One region of the Streptomyces sp. NPDC107454 genome, then DNA from elsewhere that is predicted to be linked to it. Evidence: riboswitches for the same ligand, from Rfam matches in the RefSeq annotation. Region 1 holds a riboswitch; each other region holds the start of a gene.
The links. Region 1 has a riboswitch for cobalamin ahead of metE (5-methyltetrahydropteroyltriglutamate--homocysteine S-methyltransferase). Riboswitches for the same ligand answer to the same signal wherever they lie in the genome.
Positions count from the first base shown of each region.

Region 1 (4,173 bases):
GCGATCATGGGTTTGCCGTCCACGACGATCTGGCGCGGCTTGTTCCGCACGGATAGGCCCCCCTTCCTGCCTTGGTCCTGGCGGTGCTGCTCGGCGGGGCCGGGACGCTTGTGGCGTCCCGGCCCACTCAGACCATGGGTCAGGAAGCGGGCAGCTCGCCGCGGACCGTGCGGGCGGCGGTGACCAGGTTCTCCAGGGAGGCCCGGGTCTCGGGCCAGCCGCGGGTCTTCAGGCCGCAGTCGGGGTTGACCCACAGCCGCTCGGCCGGGATGGCCTTGAGGCCGGTGCGCAGCAGCTCGGAGGCTTCCTCGGTGCTGGGCACGCGCGGGGAGTGGATGTCGTAGACGCCGGGTCCGGCCTCGCGCGGGTAGCCGTGGGCGGCGAGTTCGCGGGCGACCTGCATGTGCGAGCGGGCCGCCTCCAGGCTGATGACGTCGGCGTCGAGGTCGTCGATGGCCTGGACGATGTCGCCGAACTCGGCGTAGCACATGTGGGTGTGGATCTGGGTGTCCGGGCGGACTCCGGCGGTGGTGAGCCGGAACGCCTCGGTGGCCCACGCGAGGTAGGCGGCCCGGTCGGCGGTCCGCAGCGGCAGGGTCTCGCGCAGTGCGGGTTCGTCGACCTGGATCACCGAAGTACCCGCCGCCTCCAAGTCGTTCACCTCGTCGCGCAGGGCGAGGGCGACTTGGCGGGCGGTGTCGCCGAGCGGCTGGTCGTCACGGACGAACGACCAGGCCAGCATGGTGACCGGACCGGTCAGCATGCCCTTGACCGGACGGTGGGTGAGGGACTGGGCATACGACGTCCAGCGCAGCGTCATCGGCTCGGGACGGGAGATGTCGCCGGCCAGGACCGGCGGACGCACGTACCGGGTGCCGTAGGACTGGACCCAGCCGTGCTGGGTTGCCAGGTAGCCGGTCAGCTGCTCGGCGAAGTACTGGATCATGTCGTTGCGCTCGGGCTCACCGTGCACCAGGACGTCGATGCCGGTCTTCTCCTGGAAGGAGATGACCTCCTGGATCTCCGCCTTGATGCGCTCCTCGTACCCGGCGGTGTCGATCCGGCCGGTGCGCAGGTCGGCGCGGGCGACCCGCAGTTCGTCGGTCTGCGGGAACGACCCGATGGTCGTCGTCGGCAGCAGCGGCAGCCCGAGGTGGGCACGCTGGGCCCCGACCCGCTCGGCGTAGGACTGGGAGCGGCGGGCGTCGGCCTCCGTGACGGCGGCTGCCCGGTCACGTACGGCCGGGGCGTGGGTGATGGGCGAAGTCGCGCGGGAGGCGAGGTCTGCCTGGTTGGCGGCGAGCTCGCCGGTGATGGCGTCGGTGCCCTGGGCGAGGCCCTTGGCGAGGGTGACGATCTCGGTGGTCTTCTGCTGTGCGAAGGCCAGCCAGCGCCGGATCTGCGGCTCGATGTCCCGCTCGGCGGACGCGTCGAGAGGGATGTGCAGAAGGGAGCAGGAGGCGGCCACGTCGACCCGGTCGGCAAGCCCGAGGAGGGTGCCGAGGGTGGACAGGGACGTGGCGAGGTCGTTGATCCAGATGTTGCGGCCGTTGACGACCCCGGCGACCAGCCGCTTGCCGGGCAGCCCGCCGACGGCGGCCAGGGCGTCCAGGTTGGCGGCCGCCGCCTCGGTGAAGTCGAGGGCGAGCCCGTCGACGGGCGCCTTGGCCAGGACGGGGAGGGCGTTGCCGAGCCGGTCGAAGTAGGAGGCCACCAGGAGCTTGGGCCGGTCGGGGAGGGCGCCGAGGTCGCGGTAGGCACGTTCGGCCGCGTTCAGTTCGGCCGGGGTGCGGTCCTGGACCAGGGCGGGCTCGTCCAGCTGCACCCACTCCGCGCCTGCCGCCCGCAGGTCGGCGAGCACCTCGGCGTACACCGGCAGCAGCCGGTCGAGCAGGGTGAGCGGCTCGAAGTCGGCGGCGACGCCAGGGGCGGGCTTGGCGAGCAGCAGGTAGGTGACGGGGCCGACCAGGACCGGGCGGGCGGTCAGGCCGAGGGCCAGGGCCTCCTTCAGTTCCGCGACCTGCTTGGCGGAGTTCGCGGTGAAGACCGTGTCAGGACACAACTCGGGGACCAGGTAGTGGTAGTTGGTGTCGAACCACTTCGTCATTTCGAGCGGGGCGACGTCCTGGGTGCCGCGGGCCATGGCGAAGTAGCCGTCGAGCGCGTCGGCTTCGACGGCGGCCCGGTGCCGCTCGGGGATCGCGCCGACCATGACGGTGGTGTCGAGGACGTGGTCGTAGTACGAGAAGTCGCCGGTGGGTACCTCGTGGACGCCGGCGTCGGCGAGCTGCTGCCAGTTGCTCCGGCGGAGTCCGGCGGCGGTTTCCCGGAGGGTGTCGGCGGAGACGCGGCCCTTCCAGTAGCCCTCGATCGCCTTCTTCAGTTCCCGGTTCTGGCCCTGGCGGGGGTAGCCGTACACGGTGGCCCGTGCTGCCGCGGCTGCGGACTTCGCTGTCACGGAGATCTCCTTCGCGAGACGATTCCCTGGGATCCCGGCGACGGGACGAGAGCGCGAAGGTGATGACGAACCGGACGGCGACGACCTCGCGCGGCAAAGGCACGGTCGTCCCGACTGGTATGTACGCCGACCCGCCCACGAGGTCACCGGGGTATCCGCACACGCTCTTGCGCGCGCGGGCAACGGGCAGGTCTTCGGACTCGCGGGCCCGCCCTCCTGACGGAGGACACCTACTGGCCGTCGCTTCCCAGGCCCGGTACGTCGGGTCCAGTGCGTATGACGGCGGTCGTTCCCACTCACCGCTGCGGGGCAGTCCCGGATTCCCACCGGGTTCCCTCTTGCGACACCCCGCCTGGCTGACGGGGCGAACCAGCTGCACCCGCCACCCTAAGGGGCCGCCACCGAATACGGAGCGTCGCGTCCATCATTCGGATGGTGAGTCGGCACACGCGGATGACGGGTGTGAAACGGGCCGAGGGCGGGAAACGCCGCACACGCGTCTCCCGCCCTTCCCCAGTCGGCGCCTGCCGGACCCTCACCCGGCGGCGCGCTCCAGGCTCCTCAGCCCGGAATCGCCAGGATCCTCAGTCCTGGACGTAGGTGTGGAACCCCCGGCCGGTCTTACGGCCGAGCAGCCTCGCCTCGACCATCCGCTGGAGCAGCGGGGGCGGGGCGTAGAGGGGTTCGCGGAACTCGTCGTAGAGCGACTCGGCGATGGCGGCGACGGTGTCGAGGCCGATCAGGTCGGCGAGCTTCAGGGGGCCCATGGGGTGGGCGCAGCCCAGCTCCATGCCGGTGTCGATGTCGGTGGCGGTGGCGAAGCCGGACTCGGCCATCCGGATCGCGGACAGGAGGTAGGGGATGAGGAGGGCGTTGACGACGAACCCCGCCCGGTCCCGGGAGTGGATGACCGTCTTGCCCAGCGTTTCGGTGGCGAAGTGCTCCACGGCGGCGACGGTCCCGGGCGCGGTGTGCAGGGAGGTCACGACCTCCACGAGCGGCAGCACGGGGACGGGGTTGAAGAAGTGCAGTCCCACGACCCGGTCGGCCCGGCTGGTCGCCATGCCTAGCCGCATGATTGGGAGGGAGGAGGTGTTGGTGGCCAGGACCGCGTCCGGGTCTTCGACGACCTTGTCGAGGGCGGCGAAGATCTCGGTCTTCGCGTCGGCGTTCTCGATGACCGCCTCGACGACCAGCTGCCGGTCGGCCAGGTCGTCCAGTTCGCCGGTGAAGGCGAGTCGGGCGAGGGCGTCCCGGGCGGTGGCCGGGTCCAGCTTGCCGCGCTGGACGGCACGTTCGAGTGAGGAGGTGACCCTGTCCCGCGCCGCGCGGGCGGCCGTGGCGTCGGCCTCGCAGACCACGGTGTCCAGACCGGCCCGTGCGCACACCTCGGCGATACCGGCGCCCATCTGACCGCCGCCGACGATCCCGACGCGCTGGATGCGGGCGCTCATGACCGGGGCTCCGCGCGCTGCACGAGGTGGCGGGAGTAGGCGTCCGGGGTGAAGAAGAGGGGCAGTTCGGGGGCGAGAGCCGTCCGCTCGAAGAGCTCCCGTGCTTCCTCGACGGGTGCCCAGGGGCGGACGACGCCGAGGGCGGCCGTCTCGTCGTCGAGGATGGTCAGGACGGTCTCGCGGTCGATCACCTGGTGTCGTAGCCACTGCCAGATCTGCACGCGGGCGATCTCGGCGGTGGCCGCGTCCTCCATCAGGCCG
Region 1 covers NZ_JBVJPA010000020.1:7,533-11,705, forward strand. Annotated here, with positions in the region: gene ACZ69M_RS40385 (hypothetical protein) at 1-50, opposite strand, end outside; gene metE (5-methyltetrahydropteroyltriglutamate--homocysteine S-methyltransferase) at 140-2,458, opposite strand; cobalamin riboswitch at 2,639-2,834, opposite strand; gene ACZ69M_RS40395 (3-hydroxybutyryl-CoA dehydrogenase) at 3,043-3,912, opposite strand; gene aceB (malate synthase A) at 3,909-4,173, opposite strand, start outside.

Region 2 (4,173 bases), on a different contig from region 1:
GATCATGTGCTGCTCACCCTGCGAGAGCTTCGCGAGGTCGGCCACGTCCGAGTGGAGGTCGACCTCCTCCACGGTCCAGGTGTTCTTGATGGCGTCCCGGTAGCGCTCGTAGAAGTCCGGGTAGCGCATGGGGCGGAGGGTGAGTTCGAAGCCCGGGTCGAGCAGGTTCTTCTCGGTGGAGCTCATTACTGGCAGGCCTCGCAGGACTCGGGGTTCTCAAGGGAGCAGGCGACGGCGTCCTCGTCGGGGATCGCCTGCACGGGGATGGTCTTCTCGGGCTGGGCCTGCGCCTGGGCGGCACGGGCGATACGGGTCGCCGGGCGGGAGCGCAGGTAGTACGTCGTCTTCAGGCCCGACTTCCAGGCGTACGCGTACATCGAGGAGAGCTTGCCGATCGTCGGCGTCTCCAGGAAGAGGTTCAGGGACTGGGCCTGGTCCAGGAACGGGGTGCGGGCGGCAGCCATGTCGATCAGGCCGCGCTGCGGGATCTCCCAGGCCGTGCGGTACAGGTCGCGGACGTCCTGCGGGACCCAAGTGAAGCCCTGCACCGAACCGTTGGACTCGCGCAGCGCCTCGCGGGTCTGCGCGTCCCACACGCCGAGCTTCTTCAGCTCGTCCACCAGGTAGGAGTTGACCTGGAGGAACTCACCGGAGAGCGTCTCGCGCTTGAACAGGTTGGACACCTGAGGCTCGATGCACTCGTACACACCCGCGATGGACGCGATGGTGGCGGTGGGCGCGATGGCGAGGAGGAGGGAGTTGCGCATGCCGACTGCGGCGATACGCTCCCGCAGGGCCGCCCAGCGCTCCGGCCAGGTCAGCTCCACGCCGTAGTGGTCGGGGTGCAGGACGCCACGGGCCGTACGGGTCTTCTCCCAGGCCGGGAGCGGGCCGCTGCGCTCCGCGAGGTCGGCCGAGGCCTCGTACGCGGCGAGCATGATCCGTTCGGCGATCCGGGTGGAGAGGGCCTTGGCCTGCGGGGAGTCGAAGGGGACGCGCAGCTTGAAGAAGACGTCCTGCAGACCCATCGCGCCGAGGCCGACGGGCCGCCACTTCGCGTTCGACCGGCCGGCCTGCTCGGTCGGGTAGAAGTTGATGTCGACGACACGGTCGAGGAAGGTGACGGCGGTACGGACCGTCTCGTCCAGCCGCTCCCAGTCGATGTCCCCGTCGACCACGAAGGCGCCGAGGTTGACCGAGCCGAGGTTGCAGACCGCCGTCTCCCCGTCGTCCGTGACCTCCAGGATCTCGGTGCAGAGGTTCGAGGAGTGGACGGTGTGGCCCGGCTCCGCCGTCTGGTTGGCGGTGCGGTTGGCGGCGTCCTTGAAGGTCATCCAGCCGTTGCCGGTCTGCGCGAGGGTGCGCATCATGCGGCCGTAGAGGTCACGGGCCGGGATGGTCTTCCTGGCGAGGCCGGCCGCCTCCGCCCCGCGGTACGCCGCGTCGAACTCGTCGCCCCACAGGTCGACCAGCTCGGGCACGTCGGAGGGCGAGAAGAGGGACCACTGCCCGTCGGCGTCGACCCGGCGCATGAACTCGTCCGGGATCCAGTGCGCGAGGTTCAGGTTGTGCGTACGGCGGGCGTCCTCACCGGTGTTGTCGCGCAGCTCCAGGAACTCCTCGATGTCGGAGTGCCAGGTCTCCAGGTAGACCGCGGCCGCGCCCTTGCGCCGGCCGCCCTGGTTCACCGCGGCGACCGAGGCGTCGAGGGTCTTCAGGAACGGGACGATTCCGTTTGAGTGCCCGTTCGTACCGCGGATCAGCGAACCGCGCGAACGGATCCGGGAGTACGAAAGACCGATGCCGCCCGCGTGCTTCGAGAGGCGGGCCACCTGGTGGTAGCGGTCGTAGAGGGAGTCCAGCTCGTCCAGCGGGGAGTCGAGGAGGTAGCAGGACGACATCTGCGGGTGCCGCGTACCGGAGTTGAACAGCGTGGGGGAGGAGGGGAGGTAGTCGAGACGGCTCATGAGCCCGTAGAGCGCCGCGACCTCGTCCAGGGCCCGGTTCGTGTCGTCCTCGGCCAGGCCCGACGCCACGCGCAGCATGAAGTGCTGGGGCGTCTCGATGACCTTGCGGGTGATCGGGTGCCGGAGCAGATAGCGGCTGTGCAGGGTGCGCAGGCCGAAGTAGCCGAAGCGGTCGTCGCCGTCGATGTCGATCAGCGCGTCCAGCCGGGCCGTGTGCAGCCGGACGAACTCCGCCGTGCGGTCGGCGATCAGGCCCTCGCGGTGACCCGCGGCGATCGACCCGGAGAAGGACGTGACGCCCTGCGAGGCGGCCTCCGCCGCGATGCTGATCGTCAGCAGTCTGGCCGCCAGCCGGGAGTAGACGGGGTCCTCGGAGATGAGGCCCGCGGCCGCCTCGGTGGCCAGTTCGCGCAGCTCCGTGTCGTCCGCGTGCGCGGACCGGCCGCGCAGCGTGGCGGCGGCGACCCGGCCGGGGTCGGCGCCGGGGAGGTCGGCGGTGAGGTCGGTCAGGGTACGCAGCAGAGTGGTACCGGGACCGTCCGTCTCCACCGGGACCTGCTTCCGCTCCTGCTGTGCGAAAGCGGTAGCTGAAGCCGGGTCGGCTGGCGCGATGGTCACTTGGGGCTCTCCCTCGCTCGGCACGGGGCCTGGCGGAGGGCAGGGCAGCTCACGAGCGCACGCGGCGTCGCGTCCACCGGCCCATTCCGCGAGGCCCGGACGTCATGCACCCGGGCCGGATGGCCGGGCGCGCTGTCGGCAGGTCCTCGGACTGACGCGAGTACATGGGCGCGAGTGTGCGAACACGTACAAGTACACCGTTGCGGGACAGTTCCGGATTTGCACCGGATTCCCCTGCGGCGACAGCGAGCATGAGCATACATCTTGTGCCGGGCTGCGGTGACACCACCAGATGTTGTGTCGTGCCGGTGTCAGAGTGTCAACTCGTAGGTGAGGAGAGTGATGTCGTCGAGCTCCGGGAGGGGGTTCCAGTCGCGGTCGGGGGTGCGGGTGAAGCCGAGGCGTTCGTAGATGCGGTGGGCGGCATGCATGGTGCGCTGGGTGGAGAGCACGACGCGTACGCAGCCCGCGGTGGCGCGTGCGTGGTCGACGCAGGCGCGGACGAGGGTCTCGCCGGCACCTCGGCCGCGGGACTCGCGTGCGACGGCGAGCATACGGATCTCGGCTTCGCCGGGGCGGGCTATGTCGGCCATGGGGCCGCCACGCGGTACGAAGGTCACGGCGCCGAGGATGCGGTCGTGGTCCACGGCGACGAGGACCTCCGCGGCGGTGGCTCGTTTCGCCACGTCTCGCAGTTCGCCGAGGTACTCGTCGTTCTCCCCGAAGTCGAGCAGGCCGTCGCCGAGGTAGGCCTGTGCGGTGATCTCGCCGATGCGGTCGTATTCGTGGGGGTGGGCGTGTCTGATGCGGATGTCCATGCCGGTGAGTGTGCAACAGGACGCGGGAACGGGCCGCCGGATTTATGTCCGACGGCCCGTGGGGGGTTGTTGGTGCGGTTGCGCGGCTGCGGGTGCGTGGGGGCTTGGCGCGCAGTTCCCCGCGCCCCGGGCCTTTAGGGACGCGGGGAACTGCGCGAGAAGCCCCCACCGGGCCCGCAGCCGAAGAACCCACCGGAGGTCCGGGGGCGCAGCCCCGGGCTCAGTGGGTGGAACCCGCCGTGGCCGGAGGCAGTTCCGTCACGACGCCCGCGTCCCCCGCATCCGCCGTGTAGTCCTCCGGAGACGTCTCGTCGACGCCGTCCGGCGCGTTGAAGGCGCGGAGGGCGAAGGTGAGGACGACGCTGACCACGACGTTCATGACGAAGGCCGTCAGACCGATGTAGCCGATCTCCCCGATGCCCGGGATCTCCTTCGAGCTGCCGCCGAAGTGCTTCTGGGTCGGAGAGGCGACCCCGTACGCGGCGAGCGTGCCGTACAGCATGCCCACCGCCCAGCCCCCGAGCAGCGCCCAGCGGTGGAACCAGCGGGTGAACAGGCCACCGACCAGCGCCGGGAAGGTCTGGAGGATCCAGATGCCGCCCAGGAGCTGGAAGTTGATCGCGACCGTCTTGTCCATCGTCAGGACGAAGACCAGCGCGCCCACCTTCACCAGCAGCGACACCAGCTTGGAGACCCTGGTCTCCTGCTGCGGCGTCGCGTCCGGCTTGATGAAGTCCTTGTAGATGTTGCGGGTGAAGAGGTTCGCGGCC
Region 2 covers NZ_JBVJPA010000008.1:212,932-217,104, reverse strand. Annotated here, with positions in the region: gene ACZ69M_RS21830 (ribonucleotide-diphosphate reductase subunit beta) at 1-186, opposite strand, end outside; gene ACZ69M_RS21825 (ribonucleoside-diphosphate reductase subunit alpha) at 186-2,585, opposite strand; cobalamin riboswitch at 2,706-2,844, opposite strand; gene ACZ69M_RS21820 (GNAT family N-acetyltransferase) at 2,897-3,403, opposite strand; gene mctP (monocarboxylate uptake permease MctP) at 3,624-4,173, opposite strand, start outside.
Region 2: it holds a riboswitch for cobalamin, as region 1 does, so the genes downstream of both, ACZ69M_RS21825 (ribonucleoside-diphosphate reductase subunit alpha) here and metE (5-methyltetrahydropteroyltriglutamate--homocysteine S-methyltransferase) in region 1, are expected to answer to the same signal.

Region 3 (4,173 bases), on a different contig from region 1:
TTCTCGTCGGCCGGAGTCGGGGGCGACCAGGCGCGTCGGTGGGGGATGCGGCCGAGACGTACGACGTCGAGCACGCTCAGGTCGAGCTGGGTGTCGACCTGCTGTTCGACGACGGCGACGCGCCGGGCGACGGCCCGGCGGCCGAGGTCACCGAGCGGGTGCCCGTCGAGGGTGACGACGCCGGAGGCGGGAGTGAGGACACCCGCGAGCAGACGCAGCAGGGTGGACTTGCCGGAGCCGTTGGGGCCGAGCAGACCGGTGAGGGATCCAGGCAGGGGTGTGAGGTCGACGCCGTCCAGGATCAGCCGGCCGGCGGCGGTGCGGGAGACACGGTCGGCGCCGAGCGTCATCGGTTCACCCTTCGGGTGCGGTACAGGATCAGCACGAAGCCGGGCACGCCGATCAGTGAGGTGACCACACCCACCGGCACCTCCTGCGGGTCGAGTGCGGTACGGGCCACGGTGTCGGCCCAGACCAGGAAGACCGCCCCGGTGAGCGCGGTCACCGGCAACAGCCGGGCGTGTCCGGGGCCGCCGAGGGCGCGTGCGGCGTGCGGCAGGACGAGGCCCACGAAGCCGATCGCGCCGGCCACGCTGACGAGCGCTGCGGTCAGCAGCGCCGTGCCGCACAGGAGCACCAGCCGGGTACGGGCCACGGAGACGCCGAGGGAGGCCGCCGCTTCCGGCCCGAACGCGAAGGCGTCGAGTGTGCGCGCGTGTCCGAGGCAGACCAGCAGGACGATCGCGAGGACGGCCGCGCACAGCCATACGTCGGTCCAGTCCGCACCGCCCAGCGAGCCCAGCAGCCAGAACAGGACACCGCGGGTGGTCTCGGCGTCGGCCGCCGTCATCACGACGAAGGAGGTGAGCGCGGAGAACAGCTGCATGGCGGCGACCCCGGCGAGCACCACCCGATCGGTCGTGCCGCCGAGGGTGTGGCTGAGCAGCAGCACCAGGGCGAAGGAGCACAGCGCGCCCACGAAGGCGCCCCCGGAGACGGACAGCACTCCACCGCCGACGCCCAGTACGACGACCACGACGGCCCCCGTCGAGGCCCCGGAGGAGACGCCGAGGACGAAGGGGTCGGCGAGCGGGTTGCGCAGCAGGGACTGCATGACCGCCCCGCACACCGCGAGCCCGGCGCCGCAGACCGCGGCGAGCAGGGTGCGGGGCAACCGCAGGTTCCACACGATGCCGTCGCGGATGGGTGACAGCTCCGAGGTCCGGCCACCGAGGTGGGAGGCCACCGCGGACCAGACCTCCCCGACGCCTATGTCCGCGGGGCCGATGGTGATGGCCACCGCCACGGACGCGACGAGCACGGCGAGCCCGGCCGCCGCACGCACCACGGCGGAGGTCATGGCGGCGGTGGTCACCCGGCGAGCCCGTACGCGCGCAGTGCCGCGGCCACCTTCTCGACACCTTCGACCGTGCGGATGGTCGGATTCATCGCCTGCCCGCTGAGCAGCACGTACCGCTTGTTCTTCACCGCGTCCATGCTCCTGGTGGCCGGATTGGTCTCCAGGAACTCGATCTTCTTCGCGGCGGTCTCGGCGGTCTGCGACCTGCGGGTGAGGTCACCGATCACCAGGACGTCGGGATCGCGGTCGGCGACGGTCTCCCAGTTGATCTGGGGCCATTCCTGCTGGGTGTCGGCGAAGACGTTCTTCGCGCCGAGGGCGTTGGTGATGATGCCGGGGGCGCCGCAGCAGCCCGCCATGTACGGGGCTTCCTGGTTGGCGAACCAGTACAGGACCGTGGTGTCGGACGCGTCGATCCCGTCGATGGCCCTCGCCACCCGTGCCTTCAGGTCCGCGACGAGTGTGGTGCCGCGCTCCTCGACGCCGAAGATCTTGGCCAGGTCGCGTACTTCGCCGTAGACCGCCTCCATCGTCAGCGGGCCGGTGCGCACTCCGTCGCCGTCACCGCTGTTGTCCTTGCCCTCGCAGTCGGCGGGCGAGAGGTACGTGGGCACACCCAGTTCCGCGAACTTCTCGCGCGGAGCCACACCGCCCTTGGCCAGGGTCGAGGCGAAGGAGGCGGCGACGAAGTCGGGTTCGGCGTCGAGGACCTTCTCGAAGGAGGGAGCGTCGTCCGCGAGCCGCGGCACCTTCCCGTTGGCCTTCTCCAGGCCCTTCATGACCGGGTCGGTCCAGGTGGCGGTGCCCACCATGCGGTCGGCGAGGCCTAGGGACAGCATGATCTCCGTGCTGCCCTGGTTCAGGGACACGGCCCGCTTCGGCGCGGAGGCGATCGTGATCTTCCGGCCGCAGTTGTCGAGCGGCACCGCACCGGTGGATTCCGGGGACTTGCCTCCGTCGGCGGACGAGCCGCCGCCACAAGCGGTCAGCAACAGGGCTCCGGAAAGGAGCAGGGCACAGCGGCGGGCTGGGCGCGCAACGGGCACGGGACATCCTCTGGCGTCGAGGGCCCAGGCGCGGGGCCCGTTCGTACGGTCCGCCAGCAGGTCTTCGGACTCGGGATCGGCCGGACGAGGCGCCTTCCCGGACTCCGGTCACGTATGACCGCCGTCCAGTGGCTTCGTGTTGCCCCGCCCGTCACCCTTACCGCTGCGCGTCAGCTCCGGATTCGCACCGGATTCCCTTGACTGGCCTCGGCAAATTATCACGCCCCTCTCAGCCGCGGCTTCCGCACGATTGTTAGCCTTGGCTGTGATCCAATTCCCCGTGCCCGGCCAGGGCTTGCGATGAGCGCCGCCGGCTCCTTCCCGCTCGGCGCCGCGACCACGCTCGCCGAACTCGCCGCGGATCCGCATCCTCGCCTGGCGCGACTGCGTACCCACGAGCCCGTTTCCTGGCTGCCGGAGCTGGACGGCTGGCTGGTGACCCGCCGCGATCTCGCGCTGAACGTGATGCGGGACCCCGCGACCTTCACCGTCGACGACCCCCGGTTCTCCACCGCACAGGTCGTCGGCCCGAGCATGCTGTCCCTGGACGGTGACGAGCACGCCCGCCACCGGGAGCCCTTCACCGCTCCCTTCCGCCCCAGGGAAGTACGCGACGGCTTCGCCTCGTTCATCGAGCGGGAGACCGACCGGCTCATCACCACGCTGGAACCGGCGGGCGCCGTCGAACTGCGGCGTGCCTTCGCCGGCCCGCTCGCCGTCGCCGTCGTGACCGAGGCGCTCGGCCTTGTCGGCACCAGCGCGGACACGGTGCTCTCCTGGTACGACTCCATCGTGCGGTCGGTCTCGGACATCACCGCGGGACACGCGGCGGCACCCGCGGGCGCCGAGGCGTACGCGCGGCTGAGGGCCGCCGTCGAAGCCACCGTCGCCGACCGGGGCGCGGCGTCGCTCCTCGGCTCCGCCGCCGAGCGGCTGGCGCTGCCCGAAGTGGCGTCCAACGCCGCGGTGCTGATGTTCGGCGGGATAGAGACCACCGAGGCGATGATCACCAACGCGCTGCTGCACCTGCTGCGACACCCCGGCCAACTCGCCCTCGTCCGCGATGACGACGGCCTGCTGGACGGCGCGATCGAGGAATCGTTGCGCCTCGAACCCGGAGCGGCGGTCGTGGACCGGTACGCCACCCGTGACACCGTCCTCGGCCCGGCCACGATCCGGCGGGGTGAACTGGTCACCGTCTCCCTGGCCGGTGCCAACCGTGACCCGGCCGTCTTCCCCGATCCCGATCGGTTCGACGTCCGCCGCGAGAACGCGCGTCTCCAGCTGGCCTTCGCGCACGGCCCGCACTACTGCATCGCCGCGCACCTCGCCCGGCTGGAGACCCGTATCGCCCTTCAGCGCCTGCTCGAACGCCTGCCCGCCCTGCGCCTCGACCCGGCCCGTCCGGCCGCTCCGCAGGGGCTGGTCTTCCGCAAGCCGCCCACCCTGCATGTCCTGTGGGACAGACCCGCCTGATCAGCGTGACACCGGGGTGCGTCGCAGCGATCTCAGGAAGGGCCGCAGAAGCCATCGCCGGGCGGGAACCTCCACGTACTCGTACAGGAGCCAGGCGAATGCCAGGGACACCGCGAAGGCGCTGATCGCGCCGATCGGCGACGGTTTGAACAGGTGCTGTCCCGCGCGCAGCACGAGCAGATGGACCATGTAGAAGGCGAAGGAGAGTTCACCCAGCCGGACGAGGGCCGGATGCCGCCACAAACTGGGCAGGCCGCGTACGTCGGCGAGGGCGGCCGCGGGGATCAGACA
Region 3 covers NZ_JBVJPA010000009.1:213,048-217,220, forward strand. Annotated here, with positions in the region: gene ACZ69M_RS24345 (ABC transporter ATP-binding protein) at 1-350, opposite strand, end outside; gene ACZ69M_RS24350 (FecCD family ABC transporter permease) at 347-1,360, opposite strand; gene ACZ69M_RS24355 (ABC transporter substrate-binding protein) at 1,372-2,406, opposite strand; cobalamin riboswitch at 2,447-2,627, opposite strand; gene ACZ69M_RS24360 (cytochrome P450) at 2,707-3,882, shown strand; gene ACZ69M_RS24365 (acyltransferase family protein) at 3,883-4,173, opposite strand, start outside.
Region 3: it holds a riboswitch for cobalamin, as region 1 does, so the genes downstream of both, ACZ69M_RS24355 (ABC transporter substrate-binding protein) here and metE (5-methyltetrahydropteroyltriglutamate--homocysteine S-methyltransferase) in region 1, are expected to answer to the same signal.

Region 4 (4,173 bases), on a different contig from region 1:
CGAGGCGATGCCCGCGGCGGTGAGGACGCCGACGGCGGCCAGGGTGGTGACCGCGGCGGCGCGGCGCAGGGTGGTGCTTGCTCGGGACATGGGTGGGCGATCTCCGTACGGGGAAGGTGTGTCAGGGTCAGATGGGGTACGGAGTCCCCGGCGGCCCGCGTCGCGGCATCGCGTGCCGGAGCAGCGGACGTCCGGGCGGCCGTGAGCCGTCGGCGCGCCGCCGCAGTCGTACGGCATCGAGCGCGTCCGGCACCAGCCGTGCCCCGCCGCTCACCCGCCACCAGGCCGGCAGGCCCGGTACCAGCGCGGCGGCCCGGCGCAACAGCGACCACAGCGCGGCCTCTCCGCGCCGCAGCCACCAGGTCAGCACCAGGGCTGCCGCGACGTGCGCGGCGGTGGCATGTGGGGTGACCGCGTGAGTGTGGGACATGCGCATGCCGTGCATGACCATAGTGGCGTGCGGGCGCGCTGCCTCGAACCCGAGGTGCAGCCCGCCCTGGGTGGTGAACGTCCCGGCGCCGATGGCCGCAGATGACCGCTCTCGGCCGCCCAGCAGACACCCGGCCCCGAAGACCGGCACGAACCCGGCGGCCTGCACCCACACCGGGGGCGCCGCGCCCGTGGCCAGCGCGTGACCCCCGGCGGCAAGCAGCACGCAGAGCGCGGCGAACACCGCCGCGCGCAGGCTCCGTACCGCCGGGGACACGCTCACACCCCGCATGCTGTCATGGGGAGAGCGGGCCCCGCTCCCCGCCCGCGCACGAGCACCACTGCCGCCTCCTGCCCCGCCGAGCTCGGCCTCCTCTCATGAGCCGGACGCGGACACCGTCCGGTTCACGGCTCTCACCCACGGACCGAGACAGCGAGGTTCCGCCGTCCGCGGTCAGCCGCCGTCTGCAAGACGGTCCGCCCATCGCTGCTCGACCCTGGCCAGCCGCCAGTACGCCAACGCCGCCGCCCAGACGACCACGAACAGGCCGACGATGAGGTAACCGACGTTGTCCAGGTCCAGGCCGGCGATCCAACCGGTCACGGCATCGCGCAGATCGAGCTTCTCGTGCAGCACCCCGACCAGTTCGATGGTGCCGATGAGGAAGGCGACCGCGATGGACAGGCCGGTGATGGTGAGGTTGTAGAACACCTTGCGCACCGGGTTCGAGAACGCCCACTGGTAGGCGAAGTTCATGAAGGTGCCGTCGAGCGTGTCGAACAGGCTCATCCCCGCGGCGAACAGCAGCGGCAGGCACAGGATCGCGTACCACGGCAGTCCGGCCGCGGCGCCGCTGCCCGCCATCACCATCAGGGTGACCTCAGTGGCGGTGTCGAACCCGAGGCCGAACAGGAAGCCGAGCGGGAACATCTGCCCGGGCCGCGTGATCGACTTGGTGAAGCGGCCCAGGACACGGTTCATCAGCCCCCGCGAGTCCAGGTGCTGTTCGAGGGCGGCCTCGTCGTACGTACCGGAGCGCATCGCCCGGAAGACCCGCAGGATGCCGGCGAGCGCCACGAGATTGAGGGCGGCGATGAGATAGAGGAAGGTCCCGGAGACGGTCGTGCCGACGACACCGAGGGTCTGGTGGGTGCGGGAGTCGTCGTTGAGCAGCGTGCCGGCGAGCTGTGCGCCTCCCGCGACCAGGGCGGCCATGACGACCACCACACTGGAGTGGCCGAGTGCGAACCAGAACCCGACCGACACCGGCCGCTTGCCGTCGGCCATCAGCTTGCGGGTGGTGTTGTCGATCGCGGCGATGTGATCGGCGTCGAACGCGTGCCGCATGCCGAGCGTGTACGCGGTCACCCCGAGGCCGACCCCGAACGCCTTGGAGCCGACCTCGTAGTGCCCGGGGGCGACGAGCAGGAACAGGACGCCGAACGCCACTACGTGCAGCGCGGCGATCACCGCCAGGAGCCCGGCGGTACGGACGGTGTCCTCGCGTCGCCAGCGAAAGGTGGTGGGCACGGTGGGCAGGGTCATACGGTCACGCTCCAGCACCTCGTGGATCACTTCGTGAAGTGCCGTGGCCGGTCTCCTGGCTTACGGGTGTGTGCGTGTCCGTCCCGGCCTTCCCGTCCGCCGGGCGGCGGACAGTGACCATGCACAACTGGGACGGAAACTCCCCGATCACAGTGGCGAGGGCCGCTCCGGCCTGAACCCCTCGAACCTCGAAGGGCTGTCACCGGTCTTCCCGAACACCACGGCCCGCCCACCGTAGGGGGGACCACTCATCACTGCATAGCTGCGCAGCCGCGCAGGTATGCAAGATCACATCCGGCTACCTGCGAGGATGTCCCCATGCACCTCGTCCCCGCCGAGCGGGCCGACCGCCGCACCATCGACGGCCACCGGGTCTGCGATGCCATCGCGGCCATCGGCGAGCCCGGCCATGTCCGCGCCTGGGCCGAGCGGTTCTCCCTGCTCTCCGACCCCGGACGCCTGGCCCTCCTCATGACCCTGCACCGGGCAGGCCCCCTCGCCGTCTCGGACCTCGCGATCGCGACCGGCATGAACGACCCCGCCGTGTCCCAGGCCCTGCGGCTGCTGCGCGCCGCCGGTGTCGTGGCGGGCGAGAAGGACGGGCGGGTGGTCCGCTACCGGATCGTCGACCCGATCGCCGCCGCCCTGTTGAGTCACTGCGTCCCCGAGGACAGCTGAGCCGGGCGGGCGATCCGGCCGAGCCGTCGGCCCTGAGGCCGGCTATGGCACCGTGACCGTCAACGCAGGGACCCACCAGGTCCTTGACCTCCCAGGTGGTCCCAAACGGCGCCACCGTAGCCAGCAAAAACGCCCTATCTCCTCATCGGATGCCCGCAGCGTGCTTGAAGGCGGCTGTCCGCTCCTTCTCTTCCTTCTCTGCGGCAGTCTTGCCTATGTCCGTGCAGAGTGCGCCGCAGTGCCATGGCGACGTCGGGTGCGGGCCGTAGCCGTACCGCATAGCCGAGTGCATTGACGCTGATGACGGTCGCTTCGCGGAGCACAGGAGCGATCTCGTCAACGAGATTGAGGGGAACGCTGTCGGACGTGCTTGTGAGTAGCGCCGCGACGATCGGGCCGACGCGCTCGATGGCGCCTTGGCCCTTGGAAAGGGCCGCGAGGGGTACCTTCCACAAGGGCGCGGGATCGGGACCTACTCCACTGACAACCGGAGCCCATGCCGAGGCCACACGGACCACCGGCGCCTGCCGCACAAGTCGTCTTCCGGCGTCACGCCCTTTGAGATGTACATCGAGTTCGGCTGTGGCGAAGCCGCCCATCGACCAGCACGCAGTCAGAGGGCGCGGGTCCGTCGATAACGTACTGTGCGCAGGGACCCCTGCACCGCAAACAACACAACACCGTCTCCTGCACTCTGCGACGAGCCGCTCCTCTGGGGAGAATCTGGGGAGTTTGAGCGGCCCTGGGGAGCGCGTGGGGAGAATCGACTGCACAACGCGGCATGAGCCCGAAAGGCCGCGAAAGACACGTCGACGCAGGTCATAGACAGCGAATGCGGCATCGCCGCAGGTCAGCGCCCCCAGGTAGACGACTTCAAGAAGATCTCTTCCTGGGCGGCGATCCTCTTCGCCCCGACCCTCGTCGGCACGATCTACGGCATGAACTTCAGGGAGATGCCGGAGTTGCACTGGGTGCTCGGATACCCCTTCGCAATCGCCCTGATGGCGGTCGTATGCACCAGTTTGTACTTCATTTTCAAGCGGAAGGACTGGCTCTGAGTAACCGGCTGCCGAAGGCTGGGCCGGGGACTCATCCGGTCGTGAAGGTCAGGGTCGGCTGCGACCCGGACCAGATGCTGTTCAAGCCGACCGGGCGCGGTTGTTCGGGCAGGACGGTATGCGGGCCAAGGCGGTGTTCAGCGCCCGCACCGGGGTGGCGGGGTGCGGAGCGTGGTGGGTGTGGGGCCGCGTTGCGGTGATGACGGCGGCGGCCGGACGACCGCACAATGCGCGGGTGGACAACAACGTCGTCATCCGTCCGGTCGTCTCCGATGAACTGGACGTCGTCGCTGAACTCCGATGGCAGTGGGTCCTGGAGAACCAAGACGCTCCCGTCACCGGGCGCGCGGAGTTCGTGGGGCATTTCGTCACGTGGGCGAGGGAGAACACGTCGTCGCATCGCTGCATGGTCGTGGTCCGCGATGAGGTGATCATCGGCATGGCCTGGCTGGCGGTCCTCCC
Region 4 covers NZ_JBVJPA010000015.1:46,687-50,859, forward strand. Annotated here, with positions in the region: gene ACZ69M_RS34985 (YcnI family copper-binding membrane protein) at 1-90, opposite strand, end outside; gene ACZ69M_RS34990 (hypothetical protein) at 128-721, opposite strand; gene nicT (Nickel transporter NicT) at 884-1,975, opposite strand; cobalamin riboswitch at 2,004-2,213, opposite strand; gene ACZ69M_RS35000 (ArsR/SmtB family transcription factor) at 2,294-2,653, shown strand; partial or broken gene ACZ69M_RS35005 (CorA family divalent cation transporter) at 3,514-3,711, shown strand; gene ACZ69M_RS35010 (GNAT family N-acetyltransferase) at 3,830-4,173, shown strand, end outside.
Region 4: it holds a riboswitch for cobalamin, as region 1 does, so the genes downstream of both, nicT (Nickel transporter NicT) here and metE (5-methyltetrahydropteroyltriglutamate--homocysteine S-methyltransferase) in region 1, are expected to answer to the same signal.